Regions from separate parts of the Enterovibrio paralichthyis genome, predicted to be linked through region 1. Evidence: predicted binding sites of a transcription regulator. Region 1 holds the regulator's gene; each other region holds the start of a gene.
What was found. The regulator PurR, encoded in region 1, represses purine synthesis genes. The targets are predictions, from matches to a motif close to TNANGNAAACGTTTNCNTNA.

Region 1 (5,019 bases):
CACGTTGACCCTGTTAAGACTTCTTCTTACAAATACTTCGGCGGCAAGCAGATTGCGGTTAACCCACAAACTGACGTTCCGTTGATGCTGGCACTGGCGTACACCCTGTACACCGAGAAACTGCACGACGAGCAGTTCCTGGCTGACTACACCACTGGTTTCGACAAGTTCCTGCCTTACCTGCTGGGTGAGAAAGACGGCGTGGCGAAAACTCCTGAGTGGGCAGAGAAGATCTGTGGCGTTAAAGCCGATGACATCCGTGAACTGGCGCGCACCATGGCAAGTGGCCGCACCCAAATCATGGCTGGCTGGTGTCTGCAGCGTATGCAGCACGGCGAACAGTACGCATGGATGATCGTTGTACTGGCAGCAATGCTGGGTCAAATCGGTCTGCCAGGCGGTGGTTTCGGCTTCGGCTGGCACTACAACGACGCTGGCTGTATCACCTCTGCTGGCCCGCTGATGTCTGGTTTCAGCTCAGTAACTGGCGTTGACCCAATCCACAACGGCAGCTACAACGGCTACTCAAGCTACATTCCAATCGCGCGTATTGTTGATTGTCTTGAGAACCCAGGCAAAACCATCGATTTCAACGGTCACAAAGTGAAGTACCCAGAAATCAAGATGGCGATTTCTTGTGGTAGTAACCTGTTCCACCAGCACCAAGATCGTAACCGTATGATCAAGGCGTGGCGTAACCTGGAAACTTACGTTTCTATCGACCACCAGTGGACAGCAAGCTGCCGCTTCGCAGACATCGTTCTGCCAGCGACCACGACTTACGAGCGTAACGACATCGATTCATTCGGTAACCACTCAAACAAAGGCATCATCGCGATGAAACAAATCGTTGAGCCAATGTTTGAAGCGAAAGACGACTTCGATATCTTCCGTGAGCTGTGCAGCCGTTTCGGTCGTGAAGAAGCCTTCACCGGCGGCAAGACTAAAATGGAATGGATCGAAGAGATCTACAACGGTGCGCGTCTGCAAGGCCGTGGTATCGGTGTTCGTATGCCTAACTTCGTTAAATTCTGGGAAGAAGAGCAATTCATTGCGTTCCCAGAAGGTACCGAGTGGGTTCGTCACTCAGCGTTCCGTAAAGAACCGGATCTGGAGCCACTGGGAACCGCGACTGGCCTTATCGAAATCTACTGTAAGACTATCGCTGACATGGGTTACGACGACTGTCAGGGCCACCCAATGTGGTTCGAGAAAGTGGAACGTAGTCACGGTGGTCCTAAGTCGAACAAGTACCCGCTGCACATGCAAAGCTGTCACCCGAACTACCGTCTGCACTCGCAGCTGTGTTCTTCTGACGACTTCCGTGGTACTTACACTGTTGCTGGCCGCGAGCCTTGCTACATCAGCTCTGCAGACGCAGCGGCGCGTGGCATCAAGTCTGGCGATCTGGTACGCGTGTTTAACGACCGTGGTCAGGTACTGGCAGGTGCAGTCGTGACTGACGACTACAAAGCAGGCGTTTGTCGTATCGAAGAAGGTGCATGGTACTCTCCGCTGGAAGGTGGCAAGCCAGGTACCCTGTGTACTTACGGCGATCCAAACGTACTGACCATGGATATCGGTACTTCTAAGCTGGCTCAGGCAACTTCTGCGCACACCGCACTGGTTGAGATTGAGAAATTCACCGGCAAAGTACCCGCAGTCACTGGCTTCAGCGGCCCGACTGAAGTTAGCGATGTTAACCCACTGTTCCCAGCGATGGATATCGCATAAGAGACAGTGTGAAGAAAAAGGGCAGCTAAGCTGCCCTTTTTTACTCTAACTTATATACACTTGAAGGGCTTATACCCAAGTGTCCTCTTTCTACAGGCTGCTTGGGTATACACTCTAACGCTTATCGAAAAACGGAATGACAATGCAAGAATTTATTGCCATTAACGAGCAACGTGCCGAATTCTACTGGTGGATGTCATCACTGTTCGCCACCGAGTTAACGCAGGACGACCTGAACAACTACCACGGCGCTGACATGGATAACTATTTCTCCGTGCTGGCCATGACAGGCGAACTGAGTACACCCGTAGCCGGGCTTCGTGAAGCACTGGCAAAACTGAAAACACGTCAGGATGCCCAACTGGAGCTGGCGGCCGATTTCTGCGGCCTGTTCCTGAGCACGCCGAAAACCGGTGCCCTGCCCTACGCCTCTATCTATATTGGCGAATCTGGTCTTTTGAATGACAAGCCAGCGCAGGAAATGGGTAAATGGATGGAAAGTTACGGCATTGCCCAGCGTAAAGATTTCAACGAACCTTTCGACCATCTGGCCGTGGTTTTGGATTTCATGGGTAATCTCGTCATTCTGGCAAATAAAGAAGAAGACGAAGAAAAACAAGAAGCGGTGATGCAAGAGCAACAGCGTTTTCTGGAAACCATGGTGATGCCTTGGATTGAACAATTCCAAAGCACCCTTAACCAGTTTGACCAATTTGGCTTCTATAAAGCGGCAGGTAATCTGCTGGTCAGCTTTATCAAACTGGACTTAGCCTTCCTCAAAGGCGAATAAATTATTTACCCAAACAATCAGCCGGGTTATTACCCGGCTTTTTTATTTTAAAGAATTCATTTAGCTAGCCCGAAATTGCTTGACCACCATCAAGCTTATTTACCTTGCTGAAATAGAATAATTGCGACAAGTGGCGGTAGCCATTAAACTGTGAACGCAAGCGATTGGCATTGAGATATTTCCTGAGAATTACACCAGACTCAAGTAACTGCCTCGCGAGATTGCCCTGCCCCCAATTGCCGTTATCCGGCCCTGTGCATACAGCATCATGGTTTGCATTGATATCGGGGAATGAAGCGCATCTCCCAAGCTAAATGAACCTGAAGCCGGTGACATAGCCGGAATTGTACGCCGCTGATTGAAAGCGGCGTAAACATGTGCAGCACCTGACAATTCATACGCTGCCAATGAAAACGATAAGAAGATTACCGAATGGCAACAATTAAAGACGTCGCTCGTCTCGCAGGTGTCTCGACCACCACCGTTTCGCACGTGATCAATAAGACACGTTTTGTGGCCGAGAACACCACTACAAAAGTATGGGCGGCAGTTGATGAACTGAATTACGCACCAAGCGCCGTCGCGCGCAGTCTGAAATGTAACTCTACCCGCACCATTGGCATGCTGGTAACCAAATCCACAAACCCATTCTTTGCGGAAGTGGTACATGGCGTTGAAGAATATTGCTACAACGAAGGCTACACCCTGATCCTTTGTAACACCGAAGGCAACCTGGCAAAACAGCGCGATTACCTGCGCATGCTGGCTGAGAAGCGCGTTGATGGCCTGTTGGTTATGTGTTCAGACCTGAATGAAGAACTGCTGGCACTGCTGGAGAAAAAAGCGGATCTGCCAATGGTCGTGATGGACTGGGGTACCCAGCACGTGAATACCGACTGTATTCAGGATAACGCTGAGCTGGGTGGCTACATTGCGACGAAACATTTCATCGAAAACGGCCACACCAAAATCGGTTGTATCTCCGGCCAAATGGACAAACTGACCTGCCAGGAGCGCCTGCAAGGTTTCCGCCGTGCGTTGGAAGAAGCCGGTTTGACCTATCACCCTGAGTGGATTGTTGAAGCAGACTTTGAATGTGACTCAGCAGTTGAGGCGACAAATAAGCTGATCGCGCAGAAAGACCGCCCTACGGCTGTGTTCTGCTTTAACGACATCATGGCGTTGGCGGCAATCAGTACGTTCAGACAAGCCGGTTTGGATGTGCCGAACGACATTTCTGTGATTGGCTACGACAACATTGATCTGGCAGGCTTCTTCTCGCCGCCTTTGACGACCATCCACCAGCCGAAAAACCGACTGGGTAAAACCGCCATCAAGTTGCTGATGGAGCGTTTGGCGAACAAAGAAAACAAGCAACAAATTTTCGAAATGCAGCCAGAACTGGTGGTGCGCCGTTCAGTGAAAAACTTGAACAACTAATCGGCGCACTTCGTGCAAAATTACATCAAAAAGCCCGAGATTACACTCGGGCTTTTTTGTTTTTTGCAAGTTTTATGAAAATTGGAATCTTATTGTTGCGACAAAGCTCAAAATCGCTAAAATGCCCAGTTTTCTAGTGCTACCCTTATTCAGATTAACGAATTGGGTGAAACGGACAAAAATTCTTCTATAACAAGAGGAACCCTTTATTTTTAGACGTATCAATAACGCTCTATCTGAACCAAGATCACACTTTGCTAGACCAGCAATAACGACAAAATGACATGATTCGGTTAAGCTAAATCATGTTAAGAAAAGGCAAACCACGGCGAAAGCGTGGGACGCAAAGCTTCCGGCCTCACACCGACGATAACTTCAACGGTGATGGTAGCGGGGTTACCGATGACGTTAGCATTTCAAAGCCCGGTTCACCCGGTTCGTTGACAATTCTCTGAATTCGCTTTGCTACGTTACTCCTTGACCATTCATCCAGGAACGTATTGATTGAGAATAAGTCACATGGATAAACCTACTCTAAAAAACACACTGAAGTTCTTCGAATGTCTGGGCAAAATCAAATCCCGTTCTATGTTTGGCGGATTTGGTGTTTTTTGCGACGAGACAATGTTCGCGCTTGTCGTGAATGATCAGCTCCACCTTCGGGCAGGCAGCGGTAATCTGTCAGAATTCAAGAAACTGGCAATGACCCCATACGTTTACAAAAAACGTGGTTTTCCAGTTGTCACTAAATACTACGCTGTGCCCGAGAATTGGTGGGAACAGTCTGAACTCATGATGAGTCACGCCAAGAAGGCGCTGTCAATTTCCAGGGAAGATCAACAGGAAAAGAAGACGGCTGCGCCTACACGTATCAAAGATCTTCCCAACCTTCGCCTAGCAACAGAACGCATGCTAAAAAAAGCAGGAATCGACTCTGTCGAAGAACTGCAGCGTGCGGGCGCAGTGCGTGCTTATAAAGCGCTACAAGAGTCACACAGCGATAACCTGAGTATCGAGCTTTTGTGGGCACTCGAAGGTGCAATTGAGGGGAAACA
Region 2 (5,019 bases), on a different contig from region 1:
TCCAGAATGGCCGGTTGCATCTTGTATCCTGCAGCCGGGCAAGGCTTACCGCTTTTTCACCCGCTACCAATTTTTGAATCATTAAGCGAGCAACACAGCGTAAGGTGACTTACGCTGTGTAATCGTTAACAACACAAAAAAGTGATGTATTACAATCCGTCACGCATGGTATGTTTCTTTTCAGTTTTCAAAGAATGTAATTACTTTCACTGATTCTTCAGTCTCCGACGCCAGTAGTAAGAGGAAGTCTATGGCCACTATCAAAGATGTTGCGAAAGAAGCTGGCGTCTCAGTGGCGACTGTTTCACGCGTCGTCAATAAATCTCCTAAAGCCAGCCAGGCATCGATTGAAGCGGTGACCAAGGCGATGGCGAAATTGGGTTACCGTCCGAATGCGAATGCCAGGGCTCTGGTCAGCCAAAGTTCAAACACCGTTGGTGTGTTGGTCGCCGATGTGTCCGATCCGTTTTTCGGCAGTATGGTTAAAGCGATCGACCATGTCGCCAGAGAGCAGGGTAAGCAGATCCTGATTGGCAACGGTTATCACGATGCCGAAGATGAACGCAATGCACTGGAACTTCTGATCAACAGCCGCTGCGAAGCCATTATTGTTCATGCGAAAGGGCTGTCCGACGAAGAGCTGACAGCGTATGTGAAAGAAGTGCCGGGGCTGGTGGTGATTAACCGACATATCCCACAAATTGCCACACGTTGTATAGCGTTGGACAACTTTAAAGGGGCGTACCTTGCTACGGACTACCTTATCCGCCAAGGGCACAGTAAAATCGCTTGTATCGCATCCTCGCGGGATATTGAAGATACCCAGGCGCGTATTGAAGGATATCTGGCAGCGCTTAAAGACAACGGCATAGCGCTCAGTAAAAGCTATATCGAATACGGGGAGCCCAACAGTGATGGCGGAGAAAGCGCCATGACCAACTTACTGAGTAAATCCCTCGATATGTCCGCCGTATTTGCCTACAACGACAACATGGCAGCAGGCGCCATGATGGTGCTGGAACAAAATGGCATTGCCGTACCGAAGCAGATGTCTGTCGTCGGGTTTGATGATGGAATTCTTGCCCGGTTTCTTAATCCCGGGTTGACCACTGTCCGTTATCCTATTGAAATGATGGCCGAGCGCGCGGCAAGGCAAGCACTGTCACTGTCTCGTGGTGAAATGGGTGATGAAGAAACTGCTGTATTTTCACCGACTTTGGTAAGGCGTAATTCTGTGGCATCACACAGCTAATATGTCAATGTAATGCAGCAGATCACTCTGCTGCATTCCAAGGGATATTGGTGCTTATGAGTGGAATTGTTCGCAGGCTAGTAATGTGTTTTCAATCAGTGTTGCTACGGTCATCGGGCCAACACCTCCCGGTACGGGGGTGATATGGCTGGCATGTTTGGCAGCAACCGCATATTCGACATCCCCAACCAATTTACCAGTATCCAATCTGTTGATACCTACATCGATTACAACCGCACCCGGTTTAACCCAATCGCCAGGGATAAAGTTCGGTTTACCCACTGCAACAACGAGTAAGTCAGCTTGACGGACGTGACCTTCAAGATCTTTGGTAAAACGGTGGCAGGTAGTGGTTGTACAACCGGATAATAATAGCTCCATGGTCATTGGACGACCGACGATGTTAGACGCACCAACGACGACAGCGTGTTTGCCCCGAAGCGGAATATTGTATCTTTCCAATAAGGTAATGATGCCTTTGGGTGTACAGGAGCGGAGTTTTGGAATCCGCTGACACAATCTACCCACGTTGTATGGATGGAAACCATCTACATCTTTCTCAGGGTGAATGCGCTCGAGCACGTTGGTAGCATCCATTTGAGCCGGTAGTGGGAGTTGAACCAAGATACCATCAATTTCTGTATCTTCGTTGAGTGAATCGATAAGAGCCAATAGATCTGCTTCGCTCGTCGATGCAGGCAAATCGTAGGATTTTGATACGAAGCCAACTTCAGCACATACGCGGCGCTTACTTCCAACATAAACTTGTGAGGCGGGATCATCACCTACCAGCACAACAGCAAGCCCCGGTGCTCTCAAACCAGCTGCTTTTCGTGCTTCGACGCGTGCCGCCACTTCTTGGCGAACTGTTTTTGATATTAGTGTTCCATCGATGATTTGAGCGGCCATGTTATTCCTTGGACAAATTTAGGAAAGATTAACTGCCGCTATTTTGTCAAAAAAAGTGTGACTTAGCCATAGCGCAAACGTTTGCGCTATGGGCGATGGAATTGAAAGGGTGCTGTTACTCGGAGTTTCTAATTTTGCAACTCAAAAATGGTGCTTGTGGGGCGGCGAAACGATGAAGCACGGTTACCTAAAAATTTTAGTACCGGATTAATCTTTGAGGAAGGCTGTAGTAAACGTATCTTTTGTCACCGCCAGATGCTCAATGGTGTCACCGTAAAATTGTTCTACTTCACTGATCAGCCAGTCACGTACAAAGTATGTCGACACAAAAATACTGGTTCGTTCGTTACCCAGCTCGCTACCGTCAAGCATTCGAAATCTTGATCCTGACATCCCTGAGATAATTCCTACAAGCTGTCCTTTTGCGTTGAACGCTCCACCACCACTCATTCCTGATTGCACTGCGGCATCTGTAATGCTCGCAGGGCAGCGCGCAAACATTTTGCTGTCAACAAAGTTGACGTCTTGGTAATACTTGCCCTCTCCGACAAGCGTTTTTCCTGTTAGTCCACGACCGACAGTCTTGATGCTCTCTTGCGAGTGAATCTTGCCGAGAGAAGCGAGTTTCTTACCTGTGTTGTCTTCTTTTATAAGCGCTATGTCGCAATCTGGATGGTACGCAACGACTTCACTGAAGTCTATTTTCGCAACATGCTTTGCCGTTAGGCTCAATTCTGAAGTAAGGGGGACGCTGGTGCCGTGACCGCCAAGCAAAAAGGGGATGCCAACAGGCAAATAATTTACAGAAGGAGTGTTGGTTTCATTTTCATTGGCGTATTCAAGTGGGCCATTGATATGGACGCACCCTGACAGTGTCAATAGTGCAACAACTAAGATCATCGTCGAACGCTTAAAAAGGTACATGCTCAAATCTCCCGTAGTGTGACGACTGTCTCAAAGTTGACAGTTAACAGGAGCCTAGGAAGCCGTTACAGAATGTACAAATATTGGTAATTATTTTTTATTGAGAATTATTATCTCTCTGATATATATGGATTATTATCGTTGACTGGGGTCGTGATTGGCTGAAATGTTAGCCTGATGTCAAATTTTTACCGTAGTCCATGTTTTTTTCTCTCTTTTGTCTGGCTTTTGATGTGTTTTTAACCCATGCGTGCTCATTTTATTAGTCAGTATGAGTTTGGTGTTATGTTTTTGTTAACGTGACATTCGTCACGGAAAATATGTTTTTCGATAAAAAACAAAAAGATAATATTAATGTCGGATTGGTATAAGGCTTGCGCTCAAAACATGACGGAAATTTGCCGTCTGAAGCGGTACTTTAGTATTTGAGAGTGATTTGTAGAGAAATCTGGATGGTATAGGAAGTAAAAAAGCGTGGCGTTGTTTTGGGTACAAGCCACGCTAAACACGCTAAAGATTACATATCCATTGATACAGCGTTATCAACGCCATCAGTACCGGTATGACGGTTGCGCTTGGTAGATACCAGCATATAGAGAAGCGTTGCAGCGAAGCAGACAACGAAATAGAACATCAGCCCACCTTTCACCTGCATTGCTTTGCCGGCTAATACTGGCCCCACGACTGAACCGACACTGTAGCTAAGCAGCATAAGCTCCGCCGCTGCAACAATTTTTGATTCACAAACGTTTCGACAGGCAAGGGTGATGGCGACAGGGTAGAGTGCAAATGCCGAAGCACCCAACAAGAACATGCCCGCCATAACACCTCCAGCAACAGTGGCAATCTCAATCATGGCAATAGACAGCAAGCCTGTGAAACAAAATACAGCCATCAACAATGCTTTTTCTACGCGGGAGTTTAGCCAGCTCACCAAAGGCTGAACTATCATTCCGCCAAGAATGACGATTGCCATTAGCGCACCGACCTGACTGTGGCTGTATTTGCTTTCCAGTTCCAGCGGTAACAAGCCATAAATAGAACCCAATACCAAGCCGGAAACGATACAGCCAATGTAAGCGGCTGATGGAAGCAACTTCATTTCACTGACTTTAATACTTGAGTGGCCTACTGCTTTTGGGCGGCCATTTTTAAACACAACCGGTGGCAATACCGCGGCAAAGAAAATCGATGCCACAATCATGAGTGGCAGAGCATCGTTTGTGCCAAAAAGGCCGATACCCAATTGACCAAGCGCTGAACCACCATAAAGTGAAGCCATATACAGACCGAGACGCTTTGCCCGCGCTTTTTCTGTGTCTGCCATCAGCAGCCAGGACTCGATAACAACAAACACCCCGGCAACCGCGACGCCGGCGATAAAGCGCCCGACCAACCAAGCGGGTGCTGAGCCGAACACGGCCATGACCGCAACGGTGCCCACCACAACAAGTAGAAAGGCGACCAGCGACTTTCTGTGACCAAAGCGCCCCACAATTCGTGCACTGATCAACGCACCGCCCAAGAGTCCTGCATAGAATACGCTTGCAAGCCAGGATGCCAGGCTTACTGACATACCGCGTGATTCCAGCGCAAGCGGAATTAGGCTCATCAAGTAACCTGATGCAATAGCAAATAAACTGAGGCTGAGCACAGGTACAAGTGGACTGTTGCGATCAGCCTGAATAACAGGGTTCTGCTGCAATTTCTTTCTCTAGACGATTGAATGAAACTAAAAAACCCGCGTAGGACACGCAGGTTTTTGGGAAGAGTTTGGCGCGATTATTATTTCGCCAACTCGAAACGTAAAGTGAGATAAATTAATCGTGACGACAAAAAATGTCGATTAACGACTTGGTTTCAGCTCAAGCCTCGCTACTGTTCGTTTCAAGGCAATATATCGTCTTTTTTCCGCTTCCTTTCCCAGCGTTTGT
Region 3 (5,019 bases), on a different contig from region 1:
CCAGTGCGACCTTGATAGCTTCGTCATACGCCAGGGTATCTTCCAATGCACGAGCTGCATTGCCTGCGTGGTGGGCATGGTCGATACGGCCAGCTTCAACCATCAGCACATAACCGTCTTTGTCCTGACTCAGGATATCAATTGCCTTGTCCGTCATCTGTGCCAGAGAAGGCTCTTTGTTTTCAACTTTTCGGTCGGCTTCGTACTGCATGTGGCTTGGTTCAAACAGACCCAGCACGCGGGTTTTGTCGTTTACTTTGATGTTGTCGAATCCGTCGAAGTCATAAACAAACTGACCGTCGCTGTATTTGGCCTGCCATTCTTCAATCAGGTTGCGGCCATCTTTGCGCTTGCCACCTTTGTCCGGGTACTCCGGATCTTTGGCATCGGCAGGGATGAATTCTCGGCGACCGCCGCCCATCGCCACCTTGAAACCGTCGCCAGACTCAAAGCTTATTAGCTGAGATGCAATGTCCTTACAGCCGGTATTTTTGGCAATGTTTGGCATGGCGGCATCGTTTTCCCAGTTGCGGTCAGCACTGTGGGCATAGGCTGTCGCCGGTGTGGCGTGGGTAATACGCGCGGTGGAAACCACACCCAGCGCCTTACCTTTTTCACCGGCAAGGCTGAAGATGGTATCGAGTTCATTGCCAGCCACAGTGTCACAAAAGCCGCGGCGGACATTGTCATTGATATTGATGACACCGGCTTTGGTTTTGACACCGCTGACCATGGCAGTCGCCGTGCCTGCAGAATCCGGCGTTTGCATGTCGGTGTTATAGGTTTTGGACAGCGCAACGTTTGGCAGGCTTTCCAGGGTCAGGCTGTTTTCTTCGCCGGTTTTACCCTGAAGCTGACCTGCATAGATGCGTGCAGCTGTAATGGTGCCAACGCTCATGCCGTCACCGATAAACAGGATCACGTTTTTGGCTTTGCCTTCAATCGGCTTTTGCTTTTTGGCATTTTCCAGCGCGGCTTTGGCATCGGTATACCAAACGTCACCTTGTTGGCTGGGCGTCGCCAAGGCGGAAGAGGCAATCAAGGTTGTTGCGATAAGTGAGAGAGAAAATGTTGTTTTCATTGGTAGCTTCCACTGCATGAATTGTCGGCCATGATTGTTGACAGCCACGATGACAGAGCAATGATGATTAGATGACAAAATAAATACGCTTAAAGCGCGGGTGGGAGCGAATAACCAAATGAAACCGTTCGTTTTGATGCATAAAAAAGCCCTGCCATCGTGTGAAGGGCAGGGCATTTTAAAAAGAGGGGATTATCAGTAACAGACGACGTAACGGTCGGGTCTGTGGTTCATGGCCAGTACCAGGTTCAGGACAAAAGCACCGACGACTGAACAAGCCAGAAGCCAAGGGGAAACAAAGAAAAATGAGGCCATCAAGATTGTAATGTCGATCCCCATTTGGACATTTCCGGCACGGATCCCGAACTTATCCTGACAAAACAGCGCCAACACGTTAAACCCTCCGAGGCTCGCGTTGTGGCGGAAAATCATCAACATGCCCACACCCATCAGCAAGCCGCCGATCAGTCCACAGTAAAGAGGTTGCAGCCACCCGATAGTGAAAACGTGGGAAATGTGGTCAACCATCAGGGACACCATGCCACCGGCGAAAATACTGCGTAGGGCGAATTGTTTACCGAAGCGATACCATCCCATCACATAGAAAGGTATGTTGAACAGGAAATACAGGGTACCGAATGATAACTCGGTAAACTGGGAAACAAGCAGCGCAAGACCTGTCGTGCCACCGGTCAGCAATCCTGCTTGCTGGAGAAAATAAACGCCTTGAGCGACTAGAAAGGTACCAGAGAGGATCGCAATCATATCTTCAATCTGGGAATGGCGGGGGAGGTGTTGCAAGGTGTCGCTCCTTAAAAAAATGGGATGTCGTTTTTCAATGCATCCGCGACGCAAGCACGGCTATCGACTAAAAAAAGCAAGGCATATTAATGAGATTGCATTCTTGAGAGAAGAGGGGCTTTACACAGCGTTGCGTATCGGTGTCAGCAATTGGTTACGTGCTGTAAACCTGAAAACTTTACAGTGTGGTTATCCCGCGATATGAACTGAATTCATGCTGGGAATGAAAAATGACCATGTTCACTGATGCAAAAAAAATGTGATTGCTACTATCTGTTGCGCAACAAATTTTGTAGAATCGCAGCGATTGGGAATGCCATGACGAAAACGTTTGCGTCCGCATGGATACTGATGTTTGCGTCATGATGAAAATCAACTCATTCCAAGGTGAAAACCAGGTTGACCGGTTAGTTTGCTCGCGCGAGTTATCCGGTCAACTTGGTACCAAATTCCTAGGGAACAATCTGAGTCAGGAGATACAGATGCTAAAGCGTGACATGAATATCGCTGATTATGATCCGGAGCTGTTTGCCGCGATCCAGGAAGAAACTGCACGTCAGGAAGAGCACATCGAGCTCATCGCGTCAGAAAACTACACCAGCCCTCGCGTAATGGAAGCGCAAGGTTCCCAGCTGACTAACAAGTATGCGGAAGGCTACCCTGGCAAACGCTACTACGGCGGTTGTGAATACGTCGACAAAGCTGAAGCTCTGGCTATCGACCGTGCGTGTGAGTTGTTTGGTTGTGAATACGCGAACGTTCAGCCTCACTCAGGCTCTCAGGCGAACAGCGCTGTTTACATGGCACTGCTGAATCCGGGCGACACGGTACTGGGCATGAGCCTGGCACACGGTGGTCACCTGACTCATGGTTCTCCGGTTAACTTCTCAGGCAAGCACTACAACGTTATCCCTTACGGTATCGACGAAGCGGGCCAAATCAACTACGACGAAATGGAAGCGCTGGCGCTGGAGCACAAGCCGAAGATGATCATCGGTGGTTTCTCTGCGTACTCGCAAATCGTTGACTGGGCACGCATGCGTGAAATCGCGGACAAAGCAGGTGCTTACCTGTTCGTTGATATGGCGCACGTTGCGGGTCTGATTGCGGCGGGTGTTTACCCAACGCCAATCCCACACGCTCACGTTGTCACTACCACTACGCACAAAACCCTGGCGGGTCCACGTGGCGGTCTGATCCTGTCTAACGCGGGCGAAGACATGTACAAGAAGCTGAACTCAGCGGTATTCCCTGGTGGTCAAGGTGGCCCTCTGATGCACGTTATTGCTGCAAAAGCAGTGGCGTTCAAAGAAGCGATGGAGCCAGAGTTCAAAGCGTACCAACAGCGCGTGGTGGATAACGCCAAAGCCATGGTAGGTCAGTTCCAGGAGCGCGGTTACAAGATCGTTTCCAACAGCACTGAAAACCACCTGTTCCTTGTTGACCTGATTGACAAGAACATCACAGGTAAAGAAGCCGATGCAGCGCTGGGCGCAGCGAACATCACTGTGAACAAGAACAGCGTGCCAAACGACCCACGCAGCCCATTCGTTACCTCTGGTATCCGCGTAGGTACCCCGGCGATTACCCGCCGTGGTTTCACTCAGGAAGATGCCAAAGAGCTGGCGAACTGGATGTGTGACGTACTGGACAACATCGACAACGCAGAAGTTATCGACGCGACCAAAGCGAAGGTACTGGATATCTGCAAACGTCTGCCAGTATACGCATAAGCCGTTATCTGATTGAAAAAAGCACCTTCGGGTGCTTTTTTTGTGCCTGTTTTCACCACTTTCACGCTTTCCCGCTTGGGTAAATCGGTTACACTGTTCACCAATTGTTTAAGGAGGCGAGATGCACTGTCCATTTTGTGGTGCGAATGACACCAAAGTCATTGATTCCCGACTGGTCGCAGACGGTCATCAGGTGCGTCGTCGTCGCCAGTGTTTGGCGTGTAACGAACGGTATACCACGTTTGAAACAGCAGAGCTGGTGATGCCGCGTATCATCAAAACCAATGGTAACCGAGAGCCATTTAACGAAGATAAACTGCGTGGCGGCATTCAGCGGGCTCTGGAAAAACGTCCGGTGAGCACAGACGATATTGAAAAGTCGATTAACACGATTAAGTCGACCCTGCGTGCAACCGGTGAGCGTGAAGTGTCCTCTACCTTGGTCGGTAATCTGGTGATGGATGCGCTTAAAGAGCTGGATAAAGTGGCGTATATCCGTTTCGCTTCTGTGTATCACAGCTTTGAAGATATCCGCGATTTCGGCGAAGAGATCGCCCGTCTGGAAAAATAAACTGTTTTATGTTTTCAGAATTTGATTCCCAAATGATGCTGCGCGCCATTGAACTGGCAAAGCGCGGCGTTTATACCACAGCACCAAACCCCAACGTGGGTTGTGTGATCACCTTGGGTGAAGAAATCATTGGCGAAGGGTTTCATTTCCGCGCCGGTGAGCCTCATGCCGAAGTGCATGCCCTGCGCGCCGCAGGCGATCGCGTCAAAGGCGCGACCGCGTATGTCACCCTTGAGCCCTGTTCCCATTATGGCCGCACACCGCCGTGTGCTGATGCGCTGGTTGCCGCCGGCGTCAGCCGCGTGGTCTGCGCCATGGTTGACCCTAACCCGCAGGTAGCGGGGCGTGGCATTCAGCGCCTGCGTGATGCGGGCATTCACGTCGATGTTGGCTTGTTCCAGGCCGATGCTGAAGCACTTAACCCCGGTTTTATCAAAATGATGAAATCCGGCTTGCCTTATGTTCAGTTGAAGCTTGCATCCAGCCTTGATGGACGAACCGCGCTTTCTAACGGTGAAAGCAAATGGATCACCGGCAGTGAGGCACGCGCGGATGTACAGGCATTCCGCGCCAAAGCGGGTGCTGTCCTCTCTACCAGCCAGACCGTGATTGATGATAACCCATCGCTCAATGTGCGCTGGGAGCAGTTACCTCAGACGGTGCAAGCAGAGTATGCGCAAGCAGATTTGCGACAGCCCGTCCGTGTGATCCTGGATACACATGGCAAGGTATCTTCTGACGCCCATTTATTTTCCCTGGAAGGCAGCATCGTTTTGCTGACTGCAGCGCCAGATCAGGTTGCATGCCATGACGGTGTGGAAGTGGTGGCGATT
Region 4 (5,019 bases), on a different contig from region 1:
CATGATAAGCCCTGACATCTGGTTGCCAGCGACGGCCTGTGGCCTGTTGGCCGTTGGCGTGCTCAACATCAACAACCTTCGTGATATCGACAACGACCGCGCCTGTGGCAAACACACCCTGGTGGTGCGCATGGGCCCGCGCTGGGGACGCTTTTATCATCTGGTATTGCTTGGCAGTGCCTACCTTTGCCTGACACTCTTTACTCTGACCAACCCGGGCGGCGTATATGGCTGGCTATTTATGCTATCTCTGCCGCTGGCCATCAAGCATGGCATCGCGGTTTTCACCTCGGCGGATGGCGAAACCCTGCGTCCGATGATGGGAGACATGGTCAAAGTGGCGCTGCTGACCAACGCCCTGTTTGCGGCTGGCATCTTAATAAACTAATACAGTAAACCCGGCGCCCGGGGGATTTGTGTGGTCAGTCATTGCAAAGCCCCGGCTTGTCGTATACTTTTTTGCAATAGGCAGCGTCTCGCAACTGCAGATCCTGCCAACTTTCGGCCCCTTACTGCCAAAAAGAGAAGTCTGACTATGGAATACAATACCTCTGAACTGTGTGACATGTACCTGGATCAGGTTGATGTTCTCGAGCCAATGATGAGCTCATATGGCGGTCGTAGTTCGTTTGGCGGCCAAATCACTACCATCAAGTGTTTTGAAGACAACGGCCTTATCCGTCAGATGGCGGAGCAGGACGGCGAAGGTCGCGTGATGCTGATTGACGGCGGCGGTTCACTGCGCCGTGCTCTGGTGGACGCAGAAATCGCGTCACTGGCGGCTGAGAATAATTGGGAAGGTCTGGTTGTGTACGGTTGTGTGCGTGACGTGGATGCCATTGATGAGCTGGATATCGGTATCCAGGCGCTAGCGTCTATTCCGGTTGGCGCAGATGGCCACGGCATCGGAGAGAGTGATGTACCGGTGAATTTCGGTGGCGTCACCTTTATTCCAGAAGATCATCTCTACGCCGACACCACAGGCGTCATCCTGTCGCAAGAACCTATCGATATCGAGTGACAGTAAAACGCTGATAGAAAAACAGAGCCTGAAGGCTCTGTTTTTTGTTATTCAACTTCTTCAATCTTGCCAAGCAGACTGCGGATGCGTTGTTGCCACGCTTCCTGATCCGCTTTAAGACGCGCATTTTCCTGCTCCAGCGCATCACGGCTTTCACGAACGGTGTCCGACTCACGGCCCAGCGTTTCGTTTTTCTCTTTAAGTTCTTCGATTTCCATCTGCAGCAGAGAAATGGTATCTACTGCCATCTGAACTTTGGCTTCAAGCTGCTCTAAAATTTCCAATGACATCAAGGCCACCTATGTTTTCCAACATCCAAGCGCTACGCGCAATATTCGCCAAGGCTTACCCGGTAAGGCTGGGCCTGCTGTAGCAGGCTCTGGCACCCTGTGCGTCCCAGAAGGCTATTCTAACTGCGCAGGACGCCGGTCGCACCTTTGGAATCAATATTTCTCACACAAACGAGCAAAAAATCAGCATTTATTCGCATCAATAACCCTTTGTTTTGACGGGGCTTGACACCTGACGCCAAATAAATGACTAAAAATGCGATATCACTCAATTTCTATTCACTCATGTCATGATAGGGTTATCAGGATCGTATCTCTCTTGGTTGACACCAAGACTTGCCGGAATCGGCCGGGCTGACCGCCATCGCGTGTCAGCCTTTTTCTTTTCTGCCTTCCCGTATGCAACTGACTTTGTCCATGTAAGTGCCTTAGCGCACCCTGCTGCATATCACTTTGAACCTTAAACGCTCATCAAACGCTCAATTAATGAGCGAACGCACATTTTATGCTTTCGCGTCTTCACGAAACAGGTTTCCCCTTTAAAGTAAGATCCAACATCCGGTGCTACCGGCACCACCAACCAACGCTATGCTAAGAAGAAAACTGCAAGGAGACGCCATGAGCACCGAGCCAAAATATATTGTCGCACTCGATCAGGGCACCACCAGCTCCCGCGCCGTAGTCCTTGACCATGACGCCAATATTGTCACGGTTGCCCAACGGGAATTTGCGCAGATATACCCACACACAGGCTGGGTAGAACACGATCCGCTGGAAATTTACGCCACCCAGATGGCGACACTGGTGGAGGCGCTGGGGAAAGTCGGTATCCGTTCGGACGAAGTAGCCGCTATCGGTATAACCAACCAACGCGAAACCACAGTGGTCTGGAACCGCCACACCGGCAAACCGATTTACAACGCCATTGTCTGGCAATGCCGCCGTACTGCCGCCATCTGCGAGCAGCTTAAAGACGATGGCTACGAAGACTATATCCGCGACACTACAGGCTTGGTGGTCGACCCCTATTTTTCCGGCACCAAAATCAAATGGATACTCGACCATGTCGAGGGAGCGCATGAACTGGCAGAAAAAGGCGACCTGCTGTTTGGCACCATTGATACCTGGCTTATCTGGAAAATGACCCAGGGACGCGTCCATGTCACTGACTACACCAACGCCAGCCGTACCATGCTGTTCAACATCAACACCTTGGAATGGGATGAAACCTTGCTCAAGGCGCTTAACATTCCGGCGTCCATGATGCCCGAAGTGAAAGCCTCGTCTGAAGTCTACGGTAAGGCCAACCTTGGGGGTAAAGGCGGAACCCGGGTGCCGATCGCAGGGATCGCAGGGGATCAACAGGCGGCCCTGTTCGGCCAGATGTGTGTGGAAGCAGGCCAGGCCAAAAACACCTACGGCACCGGCTGCTTCCTGCTGATGAACACTGGCAAGGAAAAGGTCGCGTCGCGCAATGGCCTTCTGACTACCCTCGCCTGCGGCCCCAAAGGCGACGTTGCCTATGCACTGGAAGGCGCAGTATTTATGGGCGGCGCCTCTATCCAGTGGCTGCGTGATGAAATGAAACTGCTGACCGATGCGAAGGACTCCGAATACTTCGCCACCAAGGTCGACAGCAGCAACGGCGTGTATGTGGTACCGGCTTTCACCGGCCTCGGCGCACCACACTGGGACCCTTACGCCCGCGGTACCATCGTAGGTATTACCCGTGGCGTGAACGCCAACCACATCATCCGCGCCACGCTGGAAAGCATTGCCTACCAGTCCCTTGATGTGCTGACCGCCATGGAAGCAGATTCCGGCATCACGCTGGACTTTCTCAAAGTTGACGGCGGCGCTGTGGCCAACAACTTCCTGATGCAGTTCCAGTCTGACGTACTCAACACCGAAGTGCAGCGTCCACAGGTTACCGAAGTCACCGCCCTTGGCGCCGCCTACCTCGCCGGTCTGGCTGTCGGTTACTGGTCATCGATTGATGAACTGAAAGACAAAGCGCAGATAGACCGCGTCTTCACCCCGTGTGATGACGACGGCAAACGCGAACGCCGTCACCGTGGCTGGCAGCGCGCGATTGAGTGTGCCAAAGGCTGGGTACAGCACTGATAAACCAGCGGGTATCTGACCGACGTCAGCTACCCGCCCAAAAACGCAAACGTTTCCTTTTTGCTTGTGTTAGAATCCGCGCCGAGTTTTCAGTTACCCGCCGTGGTGGCGTGTAACACCCCATTTTCACTAAAAAAATTCTCTGGAGATCGGATGAAACGCGATTTGGCGATGGCTTTTTCACGCGTCACGGAAGGCGCTGCACTGGCGGGTTACAAGTGGCTGGGCCGCGGTGACAAAAATGCAGCAGACGGTGCCGCCGTTGAAGTAATGCGTATTCTGCTGAACAAGACCGACATTGAAGGTGAAATTGTTATCGGCGAAGGCGAAATCGATGAAGCCCCTATGCTCTACATCGGTGAGAAAGTGGGTCTGGGTGGTGATGCCGTAGATATCGCGGTTGATCCAATCGAAGGCACCCGCATGACCGCAATGGGCCAGTCAAATGCTCTGGCTGTGCTGGCTGCAGGTGAAAAAGGCACTTTCCTGAAAGCACCGGACATGTACATGGAAAAACTGGTTGTCGGTCCGGAAGCCAAAGGCGTTATCAACATCGAACTGCCACTGCGTGACAACCTGATCAACATTGCCAAAGCACTGGGTAAATCGCTGGATGAACTGGTCGTCACCACGCTGGCAAAGCCACGCCACGATGACACTATCCGTGAAATGCAGGAAATGGGCGTAAAAGTTTTCGCGATTCCTGACGGCGACGTAGCTGCCTCTATCCTGACCTGTATGCCAGACAGCGAAGTGGACGTGATGGTCGGTATCGGCGGCGCACCGGAAGGTGTGGTGTCTGCGGCCGTGATCCGCGCGCTGGGTGGTGACATGAATGGCCGCCTAATCCCGCGTCACGAAGTGAAAGAAGACAGCGAAGAAAACCGCCGTCTGGGTGAAATCGAAATCGAGCGCTGCAAAGAGATGGGCATTGAAACCAATGTCCGCCTGACCATGGAAGACATGGCGAGCAGCGACAACGTGATTTTCTCTGCCACCGGTATTACCAAAGGTGATCTGCTGGAAGGCATCACCCGCAAGGGCAACATCGCCACCACAGAAACCCTGTTGATCCGTGGTAAATGCCGCACCATCCGCCGTATCAAATCGACCCACTACCTGGATCGTAAAGATGACGCGGTAAAGGCTATCATCCTGTAATTTTGCCGGATGAACGAATAAAGAAAGCACGCCCAATGGCGTGCTTTTTTGTGCCCAGCCAACAGTGTCAGGCTTTGTCTGCCGCCGGAGGCTCACCTTTTTTCACCCGCTTGAACAGTGCCAGTAACGGAATGAGCACGAAATAGGACACCATAATAAAACCAAAGGTGTAGACGAAGGCCAGCAGGGTTGATTGCTGCTGAAGCATGGATGTCAGGTTGGCGATAAAGTCCGGATTGGTCACGCTGGTGCCCTGTGTGGCGGCGTACTGCTGAACCAATGGGTTATCCGGTGTCAGTCCACCGCCCAGTGCATTCCACTCTTTTTGCTGGATTTGGCTGAAATAGGTGTTCACGATGGAAATCCCGAACGAACCACCCAGTGTACGGCACAGGTTGAAAATCACTGCCCCGCCCACCGCCT

Region 2: the regulator PurR is predicted to act here: its motif matches at 2,231-2,250, upstream of folD (bifunctional methylenetetrahydrofolate dehydrogenase/methenyltetrahydrofolate cyclohydrolase FolD).
Region 3: the regulator PurR is predicted to act here: its motif matches at 2,202-2,221, upstream of glyA (serine hydroxymethyltransferase).
Region 4: the regulator PurR is predicted to act here: its motif matches at 3,477-3,496, upstream of glpX (class II fructose-bisphosphatase).

What each region holds. Positions count from the first base shown of each region.
Region 1 covers NZ_JAHUTS010000017.1:14,340-19,358, forward strand. Annotated here, with positions in the region: gene torA (trimethylamine-N-oxide reductase TorA) at 1-1,734, shown strand, start outside; gene torD (molecular chaperone TorD) at 1,877-2,524, shown strand; gene purR (HTH-type transcriptional repressor PurR) at 2,957-3,964, shown strand; cyclic di-GMP riboswitch class I at 4,272-4,368, shown strand; gene KU854_RS17505 (TfoX/Sxy family DNA transformation protein) at 4,484-5,019, shown strand, end outside.
Region 2 covers NZ_JAHUTS010000008.1:222,006-227,024, forward strand. Annotated here, with positions in the region: gene galM (galactose-1-epimerase) at 1-85, shown strand, start outside; gene KU854_RS12285 (substrate-binding domain-containing protein) at 251-1,252, shown strand; gene folD (bifunctional methylenetetrahydrofolate dehydrogenase/methenyltetrahydrofolate cyclohydrolase FolD) at 1,307-2,161, opposite strand; gene KU854_RS12295 (S1 family peptidase) at 2,369-3,085, opposite strand; gene KU854_RS12300 (MFS transporter) at 3,603-4,790, opposite strand; gene KU854_RS12305 (MgtC/SapB family protein) at 4,973-5,019, opposite strand, start outside.
Region 3 covers NZ_JAHUTS010000011.1:146,008-151,026, forward strand. Annotated here, with positions in the region: gene KU854_RS14520 (alkaline phosphatase family protein) at 1-1,081, opposite strand, end outside; gene KU854_RS14525 (YitT family protein) at 1,277-1,846, opposite strand; gene glyA (serine hydroxymethyltransferase) at 2,365-3,615, shown strand; gene nrdR (transcriptional regulator NrdR) at 3,737-4,186, shown strand; gene ribD (bifunctional diaminohydroxyphosphoribosylaminopyrimidine deaminase/5-amino-6-(5-phosphoribosylamino)uracil reductase RibD) at 4,195-5,019, shown strand, end outside.
Region 4 covers NZ_JAHUTS010000009.1:95,558-100,576, reverse strand. Annotated here, with positions in the region: gene KU854_RS12845 (1,4-dihydroxy-2-naphthoate polyprenyltransferase) at 1-388, shown strand, start outside; gene rraA (ribonuclease E activity regulator RraA) at 536-1,021, shown strand; gene zapB (cell division protein ZapB) at 1,069-1,311, opposite strand; gene glpK (glycerol kinase GlpK) at 1,930-3,435, shown strand; gene glpX (class II fructose-bisphosphatase) at 3,589-4,596, shown strand; gene KU854_RS12820 (DHA2 family efflux MFS transporter permease subunit) at 4,664-5,019, opposite strand, start outside.